DNA from 2 places in the Streptomyces aquilus genome. Region 2 is predicted to be linked to the other one. Evidence: predicted binding sites of a transcription regulator. Region 2 holds the regulator's gene; the other holds the start of a gene.
The links. Region 2 encodes HspR, which represses chaperone genes until heat shock. Its sites were predicted from a motif close to TTGAGNNNNNNNNNCTCAA; they were not measured.

Region 1 (8,489 bases), 1.3 Mb from region 2:
GGCGCGCGGGTGACGAGGCCGAGGTTCTCCAGGGCGCGCAGCTGCCGGGACATCGTCGCCTTGCCGACGCCGATGTACGCGGCGAGTTCCGTGGCCCGCTGGCGGCCGTACTCGTCGAGGCGGACCAGGAGGCCGTACGCGGAGGACTCCAGATCCGGGTGGACCTCGCGGGCCATCTCGCCCTGGTTGGCCCGGGCGCGCCGCAGCAGCACGGTCAACTCGCGTTCCAGCGCCAGGAACTCGGGCTGGTTCACACCACTCCCGGGCACGGCGGAGCCGGCTCCGCGTCCGCCGCCGTTCGTGTCTTCGTGCACGTCAGTCCCTGCCTCGGTTTTCCCGGTCGTGAAAGTTTCCGCCAAATGCCGTCATCGCCGCAGCTCGGCCAGTATTTCGCAGGCTTAGACCAACGGCAGCCTCCGGCCCCTCTTCCCTCGTGCTCGTCTACGTGCGTAGCTTCTTTATCAGGCACTTACTGGCATGACCACGCCAGGAACGCCAGGACACCCCCCACGTTCCGGTACGTTCCCCCACCGAGCCTTTCGGAGGCTTGCATGCCCCTGCACAGACTCAGACCGGTACGTCCCCTCCTCGCCGCCCTCGTCGCCCTCGTCGGCACCCTGCTCGCCGCCGCCCCCTCCCCCGCCGCCGACACCCCCGCCCGCGGCTCCGCGTACATGGGCATCGGCGTCCTCGCCCACGACGGCCAGAACGGCACCCCCCGCGACACCCGCGCCGCCCAGACCGAAGGCGTGGACGTCTCCGGCCACCAGGGCAACGTCGCCTGGTCCACGCTGTGGAGCAGCGGGGTGAAATGGGCGTACGTGAAGGCGACCGAAGGCACGTACTACACGAACCCCTACTTCGCCCAGCAGTACAACGGCTCCTACAACGTCGGCATGATCCGCGGCGCGTACCACTTCGCCACCCCGGACACGACCGGCGGCGCCACGCAGGCCGACTACTTCGTCGACCACGGCGGCGGCTGGTCCAGGGACGGCAGGACGCTGCCCGGCGCCCTCGACATCGAGTGGAACCCGTACGGCGACTCCTGCTACGGCAAGACGCAGAGCGGAATGGTCACCTGGATCCGCGACTTCCTGAACCGCTACAAGGCCCGCACCGGCCGCGACGCCGTCATCTACACCGCCACCAGCTGGTGGACCCAGTGCACGGGCAACTACGGCGGCTTCGCCACCGCCAACCCACTGTGGATCGCGCGCTACGCGTCGACCGTGGGGACGCTGCCGGCGGGGTGGGACTACTACACCATGTGGCAGTACACGTCTTCCGGGCCGACCGTGGGCGACCACGACAAGTTCAACGGGGCTCTCGACCGGGTCGTCGCCCTCGCCAACGGCTGACACATCGGCGTACGGCGAAGGCCCGGGCCTCCCTCACGGGACCCGGGCCTTCACCTCATCCGGTCGCGTCCGTCACGCCGCGACCGGACGGCTTGCGGTGACCGGACGTCATGCCGCGGCCGGAACTCGCGCCGCGGCCGGGCGTCACGCCGCCACCGGTACCTCCGGCGTCGCCCCGTTCGTCGCCGGGGACAGCGCCAGTTCCAGGACCTGGCGGACGTCGGTCACCGGGTGGACCTCCAGCTTGTCCAGCACCTCGGCGGGGACGTCGTCCAGGTCGGCCTCGTTGCGCTTGGGGATGATGACGGTCGTGACGCCCGCCCGGTGCGCGGCCAGCAGCTTCTGCTTCACGCCGCCGATGGGCAGGACCCGCCCGGTCAGGGAGACCTCGCCGGTCATCGCCACGTCCGTGCGGACCAGTCGGCCGCTGAGCAGCGACGCCAGTGCCGTCGTCATCGTGATGCCCGCGCTCGGGCCGTCCTTCGGGACCGCGCCCGCCGGGAAGTGGATGTGCACGCCCCGGTCCTTGAGGTCGCCGACCGGCAGTTCCAGTTCGGCGCCGCGCGAGCGCAGGAAGGACAGGGCGATCTGCGCGCTCTCCTTCATCACGTCGCCCAGCTGACCGGTGAGAGTCAGGCCCGCCGCGCCCGTCTCCGGGTCGGCCAGCGACGCCTCCACGTACAGCACGTCACCGCCGGCTCCGGTCACCGCCAGGCCCGTCGCCACACCCGGCACCGCGGTGCGGCGCTCCGCCGGGTCCTGGGCGGACTCGGGGACGTGGTGCGGACGGCCGATCAGGTCCCGCAGGTCCGCGTCCGTCACGGTGAACGGCAGCTTCCGCTCGCCCAGTTCGTGCTCGGCGGCGACCTTCCTCAGGAGCCGCGCGATGGACCGCTCCAGGGTGCGGACGCCCGCCTCGCGCGTGTACTCGCCGGCGAGCTTGCGCAGCGCGCTCTCCTCCAGCGTGACCTCGTCCTTGTCGAGGCCCGCCCGCTCCAGCTGGCGCGGGAGCAGGTGGTCACGGGCGATGACGACCTTCTCGTCCTCGGTGTAGCCGTCGAGGCGGACCAGTTCCATACGGTCGAGCAGGGCCTCGGGGATCGCCTCCAGGACGTTCGCCGTGGCGAGGAACACCACGTCGGACAGGTCGAGTTCGACCTCCAGGTAGTGGTCGCGGAAGGTGTGGTTCTGCGCCGGGTCCAGGACCTCCAGGAGGGCGGCCGCCGGGTCGCCGCGGTAGTCGGAGCCCACCTTGTCGATCTCGTCCAGCAGGACCACCGGGTTCATCGACCCGGCCTCCTTGACGGCCCGCACGATCCGGCCGGGCAGCGCGCCGACGTACGTACGCCGGTGGCCGCGGATCTCCGCCTCGTCGCGGACGCCGCCGAGGGCGACGCGGACGAACTTGCGGCCCATGGCGTGCGCGACGGACTCGCCGAGCGAGGTCTTGCCGACACCGGGCGGCCCGACGAGCGCCAAGACGGCACCGCCACGGCGGCCGCCCACGACACCCAGGCCGCGCTCGCTGCGGCGCTTGCGCACCGCGAGGTACTCGGTGATCCGCTCCTTCACGTCCTCCAGGCCCGCGTGCTCGGCGTCCAGGATCGCCTTGGCGCCCTGGATGTCGTACGCGTCCTCCGTCCGCTCGTTCCACGGGAGTTCGAGGACGGTGTCCAGCCAGGTGCGGATCCACGACCCCTCGGGGGACTGGTCGGAGGACCGCTCCAGCTTGTCGACCTCCTTCAGCGCCGCTTCCCGCACCTTCTCCGGCAGGTCGGCGGCCTCCACGCGGGCGCGGTAGTCGTCGGACTCCTCGCCGTCCTTCTCGCCGTTGAGCTCGCGCAGTTCCTTGCGTACGGCTTCCAGCTGGCGGCGGAGCAGGAACTCGCGCTGCTGCTTGTCGACGCCTTCCTGGACGTCCTTGGCGATGGTCTCGGCGACGTCCTGCTCGGCGAGGTGGTCGCGCAGCTGCTGGGTGGCGAGCTTGAGGCGGGCGACCGGGTCGGCGGTCTCCAGCAGCTCGACCTTCTGTTCGGTGGTCAGGAACGGTGAGTAACCGGAGTTGTCGGCCAGGGCCGACACGTCGTCGATGGCCTGGACACGGTCGACGACCTGCCAGGCGCCGCGCTTGCGCAGCCAGGCGGTGGCGAGCGCCTTGTACTCCTTGACCAGTTCGGCGACATGGCCGGGCAGCGGTTCCGGGACGGACTGGTCGATCGTGGTCCCCTCGACCCACAGGGCGGCGCCCGGGCCGGTGGTTCCCGCACCGATCTGCACCCTGCCCCGGCCGCGGATGAGCGCGCCCGGGTCGCCGTCGGCCAGCCGGCCGACCTGCTCCACGGTGCCGAGCACGCCGGTGCTCGCGTAGGTTCCGTCGATCCTTGGCACCAGCAGGACCTTCGGCTTGCCGGGTTCCGAACGGGCGGCGGCCTGCGCGGCCTCCACCGCGGCACGCACGTCGGCGTCGTTCAGGTCCAGCGGCACCACCATTCCGGGCAGCACGACCTCGTCGTCGAGCGGCAGCACAGGCAGAGTGAGCGGTGTGGACGTCGAAGCCATGATCTCCCCTTCGGCAGTCAAGTTGAGCTATGCCGACTCAATGCACGTGAGCCTTTGATTGTTCCCCCGGGCGCGTTCGCTGTGAGCGATCACCTCTGTCGGGGTGGACGACAGTCCACGTATCGTCACCAACGGTAATAACCGCTGAAGCATTCCACCCATTACAAGGAGATGTCGTGGACGAGACCGTGCGGGCCTGGGTGGACGGGTGGGTCGTCTCGCGCGGGGCGGCCCCGCCGGTGGTGGAGCCCTGGGGCTGCACGATCGACATGGGCATGGAGGGGCACGTCACCCGGCATGTCTTCGGCGCGGTCGGCGACGGCGTGGACGAGGCGGCCGTACGCAAGGTCGCCGAGGCGGTGACCGGGGCCGGGGTGTGGCTCAAGGTGTTCCGGGACCCGGCCGTGGTGGGCGACTGGCTGGGCGCGGACTGGTGGATCGACCCGGAGCCCGGGTACCTGATGACCCTCCCGCTGACGCGCGACGCGGCGGACCTCCGGGTCCCGGACGGCTACCGGCAGCGCACCTGGTCCCGCGGCGGGGTCGTCCGCACGATGATCGCCGGCCCCGACGGCTCCTGGGCGGCCCGGGGCCAGCTCGCCCCGACCGGCGCCACCGCGGTCGCCGACCAGATCGCCACGTCCCCCGCCCACCGGCGCCGCGGCCTGGGCACCCTCGTCATGCGCACGCTCCAGCGGGCGGCGCTGGAGCAGGGGGCGGAACGGTGCGTGCTGGCGGGGACGCCCGAGGGACGGGCGTTGTACGAGTCGCTGGGGTGGACGGTGTCGGCGCTGCTGACGAGCGCGAAGTACACCGGGGGCTGAGGCCGGGGCAAGCGGAGGGCGCGGAAAAGAAGTTGCCCCCTCCCCGACACCCCGTACGTTCACCCCGTGACCGATACACAGACCTTCCTCGCCGCCTACGACGACCAGATGCGCGGCGCGCCGCCCACCCCGCCGGTCGGGGTGACGTACGAGAAGGACGGGCCGCTGCTGCGGATCGTCGGACAGTTCCGCGGGTTCGTGAGCGGACCGCGCGAACTCGGCCTGGAGGGCGCGGAACTGGACCGGTTGATCATCCGGCAGCGGGACTTCTTCGCCGGGCGGGGTGAGGCGGTGGAGTGGAAGACCCGCAGCCACGACACCCCCGCCGACCTCACCACGCGACTCCGCGCGGCGGGGTTCGTAGCGGAGGACCGGGAGACGGTGCTGATCGGCCGGGCCGCCGACATGGCCACCCAGGAGCCGGTGCTGCCCGCCGGCGTGAGCCTGCGGCGCGTCACCGCCGACGCGGACCTGCGGCGGATCGCGGCCATGGAGTCGGCCGTGTGGGGCCAGGACTGGGGCTGGCTCGCGGACGACCTCATCGGCCGGGTCGCCGCCGCCCCCGACGAGATCGCGATCTACGTCGCCGAGGCGGACGGCGAGGTCGTCTCCGCCGCCTGGCTGGCCTTCCGGGCGGGCACCCAGTTCGCGAGCCTGTGGGGCGGCTCCACGCTCGCCGCGTGGCGGGGCCGGGGCGTCTACCGCGCGCTCGTCGCCACCCGCGCCGCCCTCGCCGCCGCCCGGGGCGTCACCTACCTGCACGTCGACGCCTCCGACGACAGCGCCCCCATCCTGCGCCGCCTGGGCTTCACGGCGGTGACGACGACCACGCCGTACGTGTGGACGCCGGGCGACCGCGGCCGGCCCTGATCCGTCGGCGGACGAACAACGGGCTCTCCTACCGGCGTTGGCGGCAGTCCAGGCCAAGGCCCGTTTGCCGGACGGGAACTGACGGAAGAGAACTTCCTGCACGCCGTATTCTGAGCCGGCGTGAAGGGGGGATGGCTCATGGGGCCGTTGATCGCTGTGATGGGGAGCGCCGATCCGGGGCGGCGGCTGGACCCGCCGCTGACGGACGCGGACGACGCGCTGAAGGCCTGCGAGGAGATCGGCGCGGAGCTCGCGGCCGAGGGGTGCCGGATCATCGTGTACTCCAGCGAGGCGCAGTTCGTCGAGAGCCGGGTCGTCACCGGCTTCCTGACCCGGGAGGACCTGCCGGACGGCTCCGTCCAGGTCCGGCCGCCCTACGAGGACGGCGACATCGACTTCCCGCTGCGTGACGAGCGGCCCGAGGTCTTCGACCTGCGGTACGAGCCGGGCAACGACTGGGAGGTCAGCTTCTACCGGTCGCTGCGCGACGTCGACGGGGTCATCCTCGTCGGCGGCGGCCGCTCGACGCTGGTCACGGGGATGATCTGCCTCGCGTTCGGGATACCGCTGTATCCGCTGGCGGCCTTCGGCGGTTCCGCCCGCAAGGTCTGGGAGACCATGAACCGGTCCACCCATCACGCCACGGCGGACGAGGTGTCCGCCATGGGCGCGCAGTGGGGTCCGGGCAGCGCCCAGCGGCTGGTGCGGCTGCTGGGCACGCAGCGGGAGCGGCGCGCGGAGAAGCAGCGCGAGGAGGCCAGGTCCCGGCTGGGCGCCACCCTGCGGGCGGGGCTCGGCGCGGTCACCGGGATGCTGCTGCTTCTGCTCGGCTTCGCGACCATCCCGCTCACGTACGCCGTCGAGTCGAGCACCGCGGTCAACCTCAGCGCGCTGATCGTGGGCGCGCTGGCCACCGGCACCTCGGGGGCGATCACCCGGACCGTCTTCGACCGCGAGACCCACTGGGCGCGGACGGCGGTCCTCGGCATGTCGGCCGGCGGGATCGCCTTCCTGCTCTTCGTCTCCGCCCAACTGGCCGCGTCCCCCGACATCCTGGCCGGCGAGGGGGTCCGCCGCCTGCTGTTCTTCGTGCTGGCCGTCGGCTATGTCTCGGGCTTCACGTTCGACGCGGTGTACAACCGCCTGAAGCAGGCGGAACCGCCCGCGCCGCCGGTGCTCCCGGGGCTGCCGACGGGGGTGCCGGGCGGGGCGACGCCGCCGCAGGGGCCTGGAGGCGCCTGATGGAGTCGCCGGCCCGGCTCAACGTCTTCCTCAGCCACCGCTACCACTCCCCCGCCGAGAACCTGTACTTCTGGGAGCTGCTCAGCTCCGCCGAGGACGTCTCGTTCCGCGTCGACGAGGCGGTCTCCTTCACCAGTCCCGTCCGCCTGGAGCGCATGATCCGGGACGCGGACGGGTTCGTCGGCATCCATCCGCTGCCGGGCGACCCCCGCGCAGTTCATCTGCTGCCCCGGCTGCGGCACATGGCACGCTACTTCCGGCTGGAGTTGGGCATGGCGGTACGGGCCCGCAAGCCGACCGTGGTCTTCCACGACCAGCGGCTGCTGCCGGTGTTACGGGCTCCGGAGAGCGTACGTCTCGTGCCGTACGACGCCCAGGAGACCGAGGCGGCGACGCACTCCGCGCTGCCCGGGAAGGTCGAGTCGGTCTACCGGGGTTTCCTCGCCGAGGCGCACCTGTCGGCGTCGGCGCAGCGGCGGCGGTCCCACCACCAGCGCCGGGTGGGTCTGGTCGTGTCGCCCGGGAACAGGTCCGCCACCCCCGCCCTGACCGAGGCCCTGGAGGAACACTCCTGGGAGCCCGTCGTCCTCCCCTGGCCACCCCGTCTCGACCTCGACCTGTTCACCCGGTTACGGGCCTGCGACTGGGTGATCGTCGACCTGGACACCGTGCCCGGCCATCTCGTGGCCGCCTTCACCCACGGCCAGTTCGTGCCGACGCTGCCGATCGTCTCGCCCAGGGCCCCGGGGACGCCGGAGGAGACGCTCTACGGCGGGAGCGCGACCGGCCATCGCAAGGCGATCGTGCGCTGGGACGATCCCGACGGCCTCGTCGCGGCCGTCGAACCCCATCTGCGGGTCATCGACGAACAGCCCCGCTACATCGGCAGCACCGCGCAGGCCCTGGACTACTTCCGCTCCGCCGCCAAGCGCAACGAACGCGTCTTCCTCAGCTACGCCTCCGCCAACCACGACCACGCCGCCACGTTCTCGCAGTTGCTGAACGAGCGCTTCCAGAACGTCTTCGACTTCCGCCGGCACGGCGCCATCGGGGTCGGCGAGGACTGGCTCGACGACCTGATGGGGAACCTGGCCAAGTCCGCGGTCGGGGTGCTGCTGCTGTCGAAGGAGTACATGGAGAGCAAGTACTGCATGCTGGAGGCCCGGGAGTTGTACCGGCACTCCATCGAGGGGGACGTGCGCCTCGTGCCGGTCTGCCTGGAGAAGCTGGACCTGCCCGACTTCCTCCAGCGCACCCAGTACCGCAACCTCGCCCGGCACACCCCGCAGGGCATCGTCACCGAGCTCCTCGACCAACTCCCGCCCACCGCCTGACCATCGGCCAGCAAGCCACCCCGATCACCAGCGAGAACAGGTGCCCCCAGGCGCTCAGCGGATCGGTGAGCGCCACCAGGTCCTGCACCAGCATCCACCCGAACCCCACCAGCAACGGCCACCGCAGCCACGGCCGCAGCAGCCCCGCCAACGCCCCGAAGCTCGCGGCGACACCGAAGCTGATGCCGTAGTCCAGGCGGTGCAGCGAGCTGTCCGGCAGATGCCCGGCCAGCACCGCGAGCCCCACCGGCAGCTCGGTCGCCAGCGTCGCCAGGACGTGCCCGAGCAGAAAGACGACC
Region 2 (8,489 bases):
GAGATCGCTTCGGCCATGTCCTTCTTCGCGATGGCCGGCTTCCAGCCGTCGACGTCGTACGTCTTGGCGATCGACACCTTGCCGGTGATCTCGGAGAGCGCGCCCGCCTTGAACTGTCCGGCGTTCGGGTCGGAGGGCGAGCCGTTGAGCATGACGATCTTGTCGGAGGTGTCGATGTCCGAGCCCAGCGACTCGATGAGGGTGCGGCCCTGCACCTCGCCGACGAGTTCGTTGTCGAAGGAGACGTACGCGTCGATGGGGCCCTCGGCGAGCCGGTCGTAGGCGATGACCGGGATGCCGGCGGACTTGGCCTTCTTCACCATGGGGGCGATGGCGTGCGAGTCCACGGCGTCCAGCAGGATGACGTCGACCTTGTCGTCGATCATCTTCTGCATCTGGCCCGCCTGCTTCTTGGCGTCCGCCTCGCCGTTGGCGTAGACGGTCCGGCCTTCCTTCTTGGTGAGCTCCGCGACCTTCTTCTGGATGATCGGGTAGTCGAAGTTCTCGTAGCGCGTGTTCGTCGTCTCCGGCATCAGCACGCCGACGGTGACGTCGTTGCCCTTGGTCGGGCTCGCGTCGGCACTGTCCCCCGTCACACCCAGGGCCCCGCAGGCGGTCAGCGACAGGGCCATCGAGGACACGGCCATGCATATGGCGGTACGACGCATTGGGGAGCTCACTTCTGGTGCCTTCCGGACGCGGGCGCAGCTTTGCGACCCAGATGACTGAAAAGCCAACGCGGCGACGCCCCCCAGCGTCAAGCGGAACCACTTAACGAGTGCGCAACGCCACGCTCCGCTTGTTATGTGAAGAGATGACGGAACCCCCTCCAAACGCCCTTTACGGACCCTCCATTCAAACGGAGGCACAGCGGAGGCAAAGATCCGTACAACCAACTCCATTCCTCACGAGTCGTGATCACGACGGCTTCCGCCGACCGTTCCCCATCCGCTCAGAGGATCGAATGAACCCAGCCAGACGCACGACGATCACGTCCGCCGCCGTGCTCGCCGTGACCGGCGGTCTGCTCACCACGACCGCCGCCCCCGCCTCCGCCGCGACGACCTGCGCCTCGCCGGTCTTCAAGCGGCAGTTCTTCGCGAACACCACCTTCTCCGGCACCCCGAAGAAGACGGACTGCGACAGCGCCGTCGACCAGAGCTGGAGCGGTTCCCCCGTCTCCGGTCTGCCGTCGAACGACTTCGGCGTGCGGTGGTCGGTGACGCGGGACTTCGGCTCCGGGGGCCCGTTCGCGTTGAACGCCTCCGGCCTCGACGGGATACGGGTGTACGTCGACGGCGTGCGCAAGATCGACCTGTGGAAGAACACGTCGACGACCGTCTCCAAGACGGTCAACGTGACGATCCCCTCCGGCAGCCACACCCTCCGCGTCGACTACGTCAACTGGACCGGCAGCGCCAAGGTCAAGTTCGCCTACACGCCCCGTACCTCCGCCACCGTCGACCAGGTCAAGCCCCTGACGCCGACGGGCACGTCGGTGTCGTACGACGCGGCGACCGGCAAGGCCAAGCTCACCTGGGCGAAGAACAAGGAGATGGACCTCGCCGGGTACCGGGTCTACCGCCGCCTCAAGGGCGCCTCCTTCGGCAGCACCCCGCTCACCACGACCACCTCCACCTCGTACACCGACACCCCGCCCGCCACCGGCGAGACCTACTACTACGAGGTCCGCGCCTACGACACCGCCGGCAACGTCTCCGGTGGCACCGCCGACCAGGGGGTGACGACGCCGGACCGTACGGGGCCCGCCGCGCCCACCGGGCTCAGTGCGCACGGGGATCTCCACGGGATGGTGCTGGGCTGGGACGCCGTGCCGGGGGCGGTCGGGTACGAGGTGTTCGAGAAGGACGCGGCGACCGGCTCGTACACCCTGCTCAAGTCGCTCGCCGGCACCTCCTACCTGCACTACGTGGGCCACGACGAGACGCTGCACACCTATGTCGTGCGCTCCCTCGACGCGCTGGGGAACCCCGGCCCGTACTCGGCGCCGGTCACCTCCGACGGCATCGACCGGACCGCACCGCCCGCGCCGATCGGACTGGACGTGGTCCCCAACCGCGGTGACGTGCACGTGAGTTGGAAGACGCCCGAGGCGCACACCCGCGACGAGCTGGACAACGACGGCCGCTTCACCGTGTACCGCTCCGTGGGCACCACCCTCGGCGCCGACGCCGAGCGCCTCGACTGCGACTACCTCACCACGCTCGACAGCGCGGGCGGCGTCTACGTGTTCGACTGCGACGACCCCACCTGGGCGTACGCCACGACCTACACCTACGCCGTCACCTTCACCGACTGGCAGGGCAACGAGTCCACCCCCTCCGCGCCCGTCACGGTGACGACCGCCGACCGTGTCCCGCCCGCGCCCGTCACCGGCCTGACCGCGACGCCCCGCGCCGACGGCATGCTGCTGCGCTGGAACGCGTCCACGGACGAGGACATCGACCACTACTGGGCCGCGCGAGGCGTACGCCAGGCCGACGGCTCGTTCAAGGCGACGGACCCCTGCACGCGGAGCACCACCGAGCCGCTGACCGCCCTGTGCATCGGCGTCCCGGACGGCGAGAGCGCCGCCTACGCGGTCTACGCCGTCGGCAAGTGGGGCAACGTCTCGCCCTGGACCGTCGTCGACGCCACCGAGCTGACCATCACCCCGGGCGAGCCCATCGGCGCCGACTCCGGCGCGCTGTGGGGCAGCGGGGGCTGGACCATGCCCGAGCAGGGCAAGAACGTCCTGTGGCACTGCTCGGGCGACGTCTGCGCGGACGTCACCGAGTACCGCGTCAGCCGCTGGAACGCCGAGACGCAGACCTACGACCTGCTGGCCACCGTGGCCCCGAAGGACGGCGTCTTCTACCAGTCCTACACCGACGCCACGATGCCGCTCGGCTCGATCTCGTACTACCGGGTCGTCGGCGTCCTGTCCGACGGCACCGAGACCGCCGCCGCACACCCCTGGCAGATCCGTCCGGACCTCGTCTGACCCCGAAGCCCCCGAAGAACCCGAGGAACACGACTCGATGAACCACCCTCGCTTCACGACGGCCGCCGCCGCGAGCGCGGTCGTCCTGGCCACGGCGGGCACCCTGCTCACCGTCACGCCCGCCTCCGCCGCCACCACCTGCACCTCACCCGTCTTCAAGCGGCAGTTCTTCGCCAACACCACCTTCTCCGGCACCCCGAAGAAGACCGACTGCGACAACGCCATCGACCAGAGCTGGAGCGGTTCCCCCGTCTCCGGCCTGCCGTCGAACAACTTCGGCGTGCGGTGGTCGGTGACACGGGACTTCGGCTCCGGTGGCCCGTTCGCGTTGGCGGCCAGCGGCCTGGACGGCATCCGCGTCTACGTCGACGGCACCCGCAAGGTCGACCTGTGGAAGAACACCTCCACCACCGTGTCGAAGACCGTGAACGTCACCATCCCCTCCGGCAAGCACACCCTCCGCGTGGACTACGTCAACTGGACCGGCAGCGCCAAGGTCAAGTTCGCCTACACGCCCCGCACCTCGGCGACGGTCGACAAGGTCAAGCCTCTTGTCCCCACCGGGGCTTCGGTGTCGTACGACCAGGCCACCGGCAAGGCCAAGCTCACCTGGGCGAAGAACAAGGAGATGGACCTCGCCGGGTACCGCGTCTACCGCCGCCTGAAGGGCGCCTCCTTCGGGAGCACCCCGCTCGCGACGACGACCTCGACGTCGTACACCGACGTTCCCGCGGCGACCGGCGAGACGTACTACTACGAGGTCCGCGCCTACGACAAGGCGGGCAACACCTCCACCGGTACGACCGACCAGGGCGTCACCACCGTCGACCGCACCCCGCCCAAGGGGATCACCGGTCTCACGGCGGACGGCACCACGGCCGGGGTCTCCCTGACCTGGCAGGCCTCCGTGTCGACGGACATCGACCACTACGAGGTGTGGACCTACCGCAAGGGCGAACCGGACCCGGACGGGCCGGACTTCGTGGTGGGGACCTCGTTCAACGCCCCGGTGCCGGCCGACGACGCGGGCGTGCCCTACGCCTTCTCCGTGGTGGCTGTCGACACCGCGGCCAACGTCTCGCCCGACTCGGACGGAGTGTCCGCGAGCCGGGACGTGGCCTCCACGGCCGCCGCGCCGACCGGCCTCGCGACGCAGCCGCCCGCCGACGACCTCACGATGGTCACGTGGACGGCGTCGCCCGACGAGGTCGGCGGCTACCACGTCTACCGCCGGACCAGCCCCACCGGTGCCTGGACGGCCATCGGCGCCACCAACGGCACCGGATGGGAGGACCGGACCGCTCCCGCGGGCAAGGCGTACTACTACGTCGCCACCGTGGCCGCGGACGGCCTGGAGTCGCTGCCCTCCGAGCAGGTCTCGGCCGAGCGCGTCACCAAGGCCACGGCCGTCGGCCCGAAGGCGCCGCAGCTGACGCTGGTCACCAACGGCATACCCGGCCGTTCCGCGATCCAGGTGACCGCCGCGCCGGGCGCGGGGGACGAGGCTCGGCTGCTGAAGGGGTACTCCTGGGAGATCTCCGGGGCGTGCGGTGACAGCGGCACGCAGTTGTCGACCACGGGGTCGATCTCCTGGGTCGCGCCCTACAACGGGCCCTGCATGGTGACCGTGTACGCCGTCGACCACTACGGCCGGGTCGGGTCCCAGTCCGCCTCGCTGGAGTTCTTCAGCGGGCGGTGACATACGCGAGCGGGGCCCGGAGGACGAACCTCCGGGCCCCGCTCTCGTGCGTCTGCCTAGTCCTTGGCCTTCTTCGGCCGCCAGACCACCAGCGCGCTGGTCTGCTGCACCTCCTGGTACGGCACCAGGTCACGCCGGTACGACGCGTGCACCGCCGCCTCCCGCTGCCGCATCGCGGCGGCGGCACCTTCCAGTGCCGCCTCCATCTCCGCGACGCGGGACTGTAGCGCCGCGACCTGGTTCTCCAGCTCGATGATGCGCTTGATGCCGGCCAGGTTGATGCCCTCGTCCTGCGACAACTGCTGCACGGTGCGCAGCAGTTCGATGTCGCGGGCCGAGTAGCGGCGGCCCCGGCCGGCGGTGCGGTCCGGGGAGACCAGGCCGAGGCGGTCGTACTGGCGAAGGGTCTGCGGGTGCAGGCCGGAGAGCTGGGCCGCCACCGAGATGACGTAGACCGGGGTCTCCTCGGTCAGTTCGTACGGGTTGCGTCGACGGCCGTCCATCACTCTCATGCTCCCTTCGCGGCCTGGAACAGCTCCGCCCGCGGATCCTCGTCCGCGGTCGCCTCGCGATACGCCTCAAGCGCTTCACGAGCCTTCCCCGTCACGTCCTTGGGGACACTCACCTCGACGGTGACCAGGAGGTCGCCGCGGGTGCCGTCCTTGCGGACCGCCCCCTTGCCGCGGGCGCGCATGGTGCGGCCGTTGGGGGTGCCGGGCGGCAGCTTGAGGGTGACGGGCGGGCCGCCCAGGGTGGGGACCCGGACCTCGCCGCCGAGGGCCGCCTCCGCGAACGTCACCGGGACGGTCACCGTGAGGTTGTCGTCCTTGCGGCCGAAGACCGGGTGGGCGTCCACATGGACGGTGACGTACAAGTCGCCCGCGGGGCCGCCCCGTTCACCCGGCGCGCCCTTGCCGCGCAGGCGGATGCGCTGGTTGTCCGTCACCCCGGCGGGGATGCGGACCTGCATCGTGCGCGAGGACTTGGCGCGGCCGCTGCCCTTGCACTCCATGCAGGGGTGCTCGGCGATGAGGCCGCGGCCCTTGCAGTCGGGGCAGGGGTCGGTCAGCGAGAAGCCGCCGCCCGAACCCCGGGCCACCTGGCCGGTGCCGACGCAGGTCGGGCACACGCGGGGGGTGCCGTTCTTGTCGCCGGTGCCCGAACACGCCTTGCAGGGGGACTGCGAGGACATCCGCAGCGGGACCGTGGCCCCTTCGATGGCCTCCGTGAAGCTCAGCGTGACCTCGGTGTCGATGTCCTGACCGCGCCGCGGCTGGACCCGGGTGCCCCCGGTGCCGCCGCGGTTGAACAGGCCGCCGAACACGTCGCCGATGCCGCCGCCGAAGCCGCCGGAACCCTGGCCGCCCTGGGCGCCACCGCCTCCGAAGAGGTCACCGAGATCGAAGTTGAAGGAGCCGCCCGCGCCCGGCCCCGGGCGGAAGCCGCCGTTGCCGAACAGTGCGCGGGCTTCGTCGTACTCCTTGCGCTTCTTGGGGTCGCCGAGGATGTCGTTCGCCTCGGAGATCTCCTTGAAGCGCTCCTCCGCCTTGGTGTTGCCCTTGTTGGCGTCCGGGTGGAACTCGCGGGCGAGCTTCCGGTACGCCTTCTTGATCTCGGCCTCGGTGGCGTCCTTGGGGACGCCGAGGACCTTGTAGTAGTCCTTCTCGATGAAGTCCTTGGTGCTCATCCCCGACGCCCCTCCTCTCGGTCAGTCCCGTTGACGTCAGCCCTCTTCAGAGCTGTTGTCCTTCTCCTCGGTCTCGGCGTCCTCGGCCTTGACCGTCTGCGCACCCGGCTGCGGTTCGGCGACGGCCACCCGGGCGGGGCGGATGGTGCGCTCGCCGATGCGATACCCCGGCTGGAGGATCGCCACGCAGGTCGTCTCGGTGACGTCCGGTGCGTAACTGTGCATCAGGGCCTCGTGGATCGTCGGGTCGAAGGGCTCGCCCTCCTTGCCGAACTGTTGCAGACCCATCTTCGCCGCGACGGTCTCCAGCGACTCCCCGACGGACTTGAATCCGCCGACGAACTCGCCGTGGTCCCGCGCGCGGCCGATGTCGTCGAGCACGGGCAGGAGCTCGGTCAGGAGGTTCGCGATGGCGATCTCCTTGACCGTGATCCGGTCCCGCTCCACGCGGCGGCGGTAGTTCTGGAACTCGGCCTGGAGCCGCTGGAGGTCCGTGGTGCGCTCCTCGAGCGCCTTGCGGACCTGGTCCAGCTGGGCCGTCAGGCCGGCGATCTGTGCGTTTGCGTCCCCGGCCGGGGCCGCCCCCTCACCCTCGGGCGAGGCGGCGGTCTTCGGCTCGGCGTCGTCGGGGGTCGCGCCGGAGGGGACGTCGGGCTTCTCCTCGAAGCCCGGGGTCTCCTCCGTCACGCGGCACCGTCCTTACGGTCCTCGTCGACGATCTCGGCGTCGACGACGTCGTCGTCGGCCTTCGGGGCCTCGGTGCCCGCGCCACCGGCGGCCTGGGAGGCCTGGGCGTCGGCGTACATGGCCTGGCCGACCTTCTGGGAGACCGCGGCGACCTTCTCGGTGGCCGTGCGGATCTCGGCGGTGTCCTCGCCCTTGAGCGCGGTCTTCAGCTCCTCGACGGCGGCCTCGACCTCGGTCTTGACCTCGCCGGGGACCTTGTCCTCGTTGTCCTTGAGGAACTTCTCCGTCTGGTAGACGAGCTGCTCGCCCTGGTTGCGGGTCTCGGCGGCCTCGCGGCGGCGGTGGTCCTCGTCCGCGTACTGCTCGGCCTCCTGGCGCATCCGGTCGACCTCGTCCTTCGGCAGCGAGGAGCCGCCGGTGACGGTCATCTTCTGCTCCTTGCCCGTGCCCAGGTCCTTGGCGGTCACGTGCATGATGCCGTTGGCGTCGATGTCGAAGGACACCTCGATCTGCGGGACGCCGCGGGGCGCCGGCGGCAGACCGGTCAGCTCGAACATCCCGAGCTTCTTGTTGTACGCCGCGATCTCGCGCTCGCCCTGGTAGACCTGGATCTGCACGGACGGCTGGTTGTCCTCGGCCGTGGTGAAGATCTCGGACCGCTTGGTCGGGATCGTGGTGTTGCGCTCGATGAGCTTGGTCATGATGCCGCCCTTGGTCTCGATACCGAGGGACAGCGGGGTCACGTCGAGGAGCAGGACGTCCTTGACCTCACCCTTGAGGACACCGGCCTGGAGGGACGCGCCGATGGCGACGACCTCGTCCGGGTTGACGCCCTTGTTGGCGTCCTTGCCGCCGGTCAGCTCCTTGACGAGCTCGGCGACGGCGGGCATGCGGGTGGAGCCGCCGACGAGGACGACGTGGTCGATCTCGTTGATGGAGATGCCGGCGTCCTTGATGACGTTGTGGAACGGCGTCTTGCAGCGCTCCAGGAGGTCCGCGGTCAGCTGCTGGAACTGGGCGCGGGTGAGCTTCTCGTCGAGGTGCAGGGGGCCCTCGGCGGAGGCGGTGATGTAGGGCAGGTTGATCGAGGTCTCGGTGGACGAGGACAGCTCGATCTTCGCCTTCTCGGCGGCCTCGCGCAGACGCTGGAGCGCCATCTTGTCCTTGGCGAGGTCCACGCCGTGACCCGACTTGAACTGCTGGACGAGGTAGTCGACGACGCGCTGGTCCCAGTCGTCACCACCGAGGTGGTTGTCACCGTTGGTGGCCTTGACCTCGACGACGCCGTCGCCGATCTCCAGGAGGGACACGTCGAAGGTGCCGCCACCGAGGTCGAAGACGAGGATCGTCTGGTCGTCCTTGTCGAGGCCGTAGGCGAGCGCGGCCGCGGTCGGCTCGTTGACGATGCGCAG

Region 1: a site for HspR is predicted at 3,943-3,961, ahead of lon (endopeptidase La). Genes of this name have one in related genera too.

The regions. Positions count from the first base shown of each region.
Region 1 is NZ_CP034463.1:7,009,711-7,018,199, reverse strand. Features, by position in the region: gene EJC51_RS32510 (MarR family winged helix-turn-helix transcriptional regulator) at 1-314, opposite strand, end outside; gene EJC51_RS32505 (lysozyme) at 552-1,361, shown strand; gene lon (endopeptidase La) at 1,506-3,920, opposite strand; gene EJC51_RS32495 (GNAT family N-acetyltransferase) at 4,097-4,744, shown strand; gene EJC51_RS32490 (GNAT family N-acetyltransferase) at 4,853-5,614, shown strand; gene EJC51_RS32485 (hypothetical protein) at 5,753-6,856, shown strand; gene EJC51_RS32480 (toll/interleukin-1 receptor domain-containing protein) at 6,856-8,190, shown strand; gene EJC51_RS32475 (rhomboid-like protein) at 8,153-8,489, opposite strand, start outside.
Region 2 is NZ_CP034463.1:5,717,880-5,726,368, reverse strand. Features, by position in the region: gene EJC51_RS26245 (substrate-binding domain-containing protein) at 1-647, opposite strand, end outside; gene EJC51_RS26240 (fibronectin type III domain-containing protein) at 965-3,004, shown strand; gene EJC51_RS26235 (fibronectin type III domain-containing protein) at 3,042-4,703, shown strand; gene EJC51_RS26230 (heat shock protein transcriptional repressor HspR) at 4,760-5,206, opposite strand; gene dnaJ (molecular chaperone DnaJ) at 5,212-6,390, opposite strand; gene grpE (nucleotide exchange factor GrpE) at 6,427-7,077, opposite strand; gene dnaK (molecular chaperone DnaK) at 7,074-8,489, opposite strand, start outside.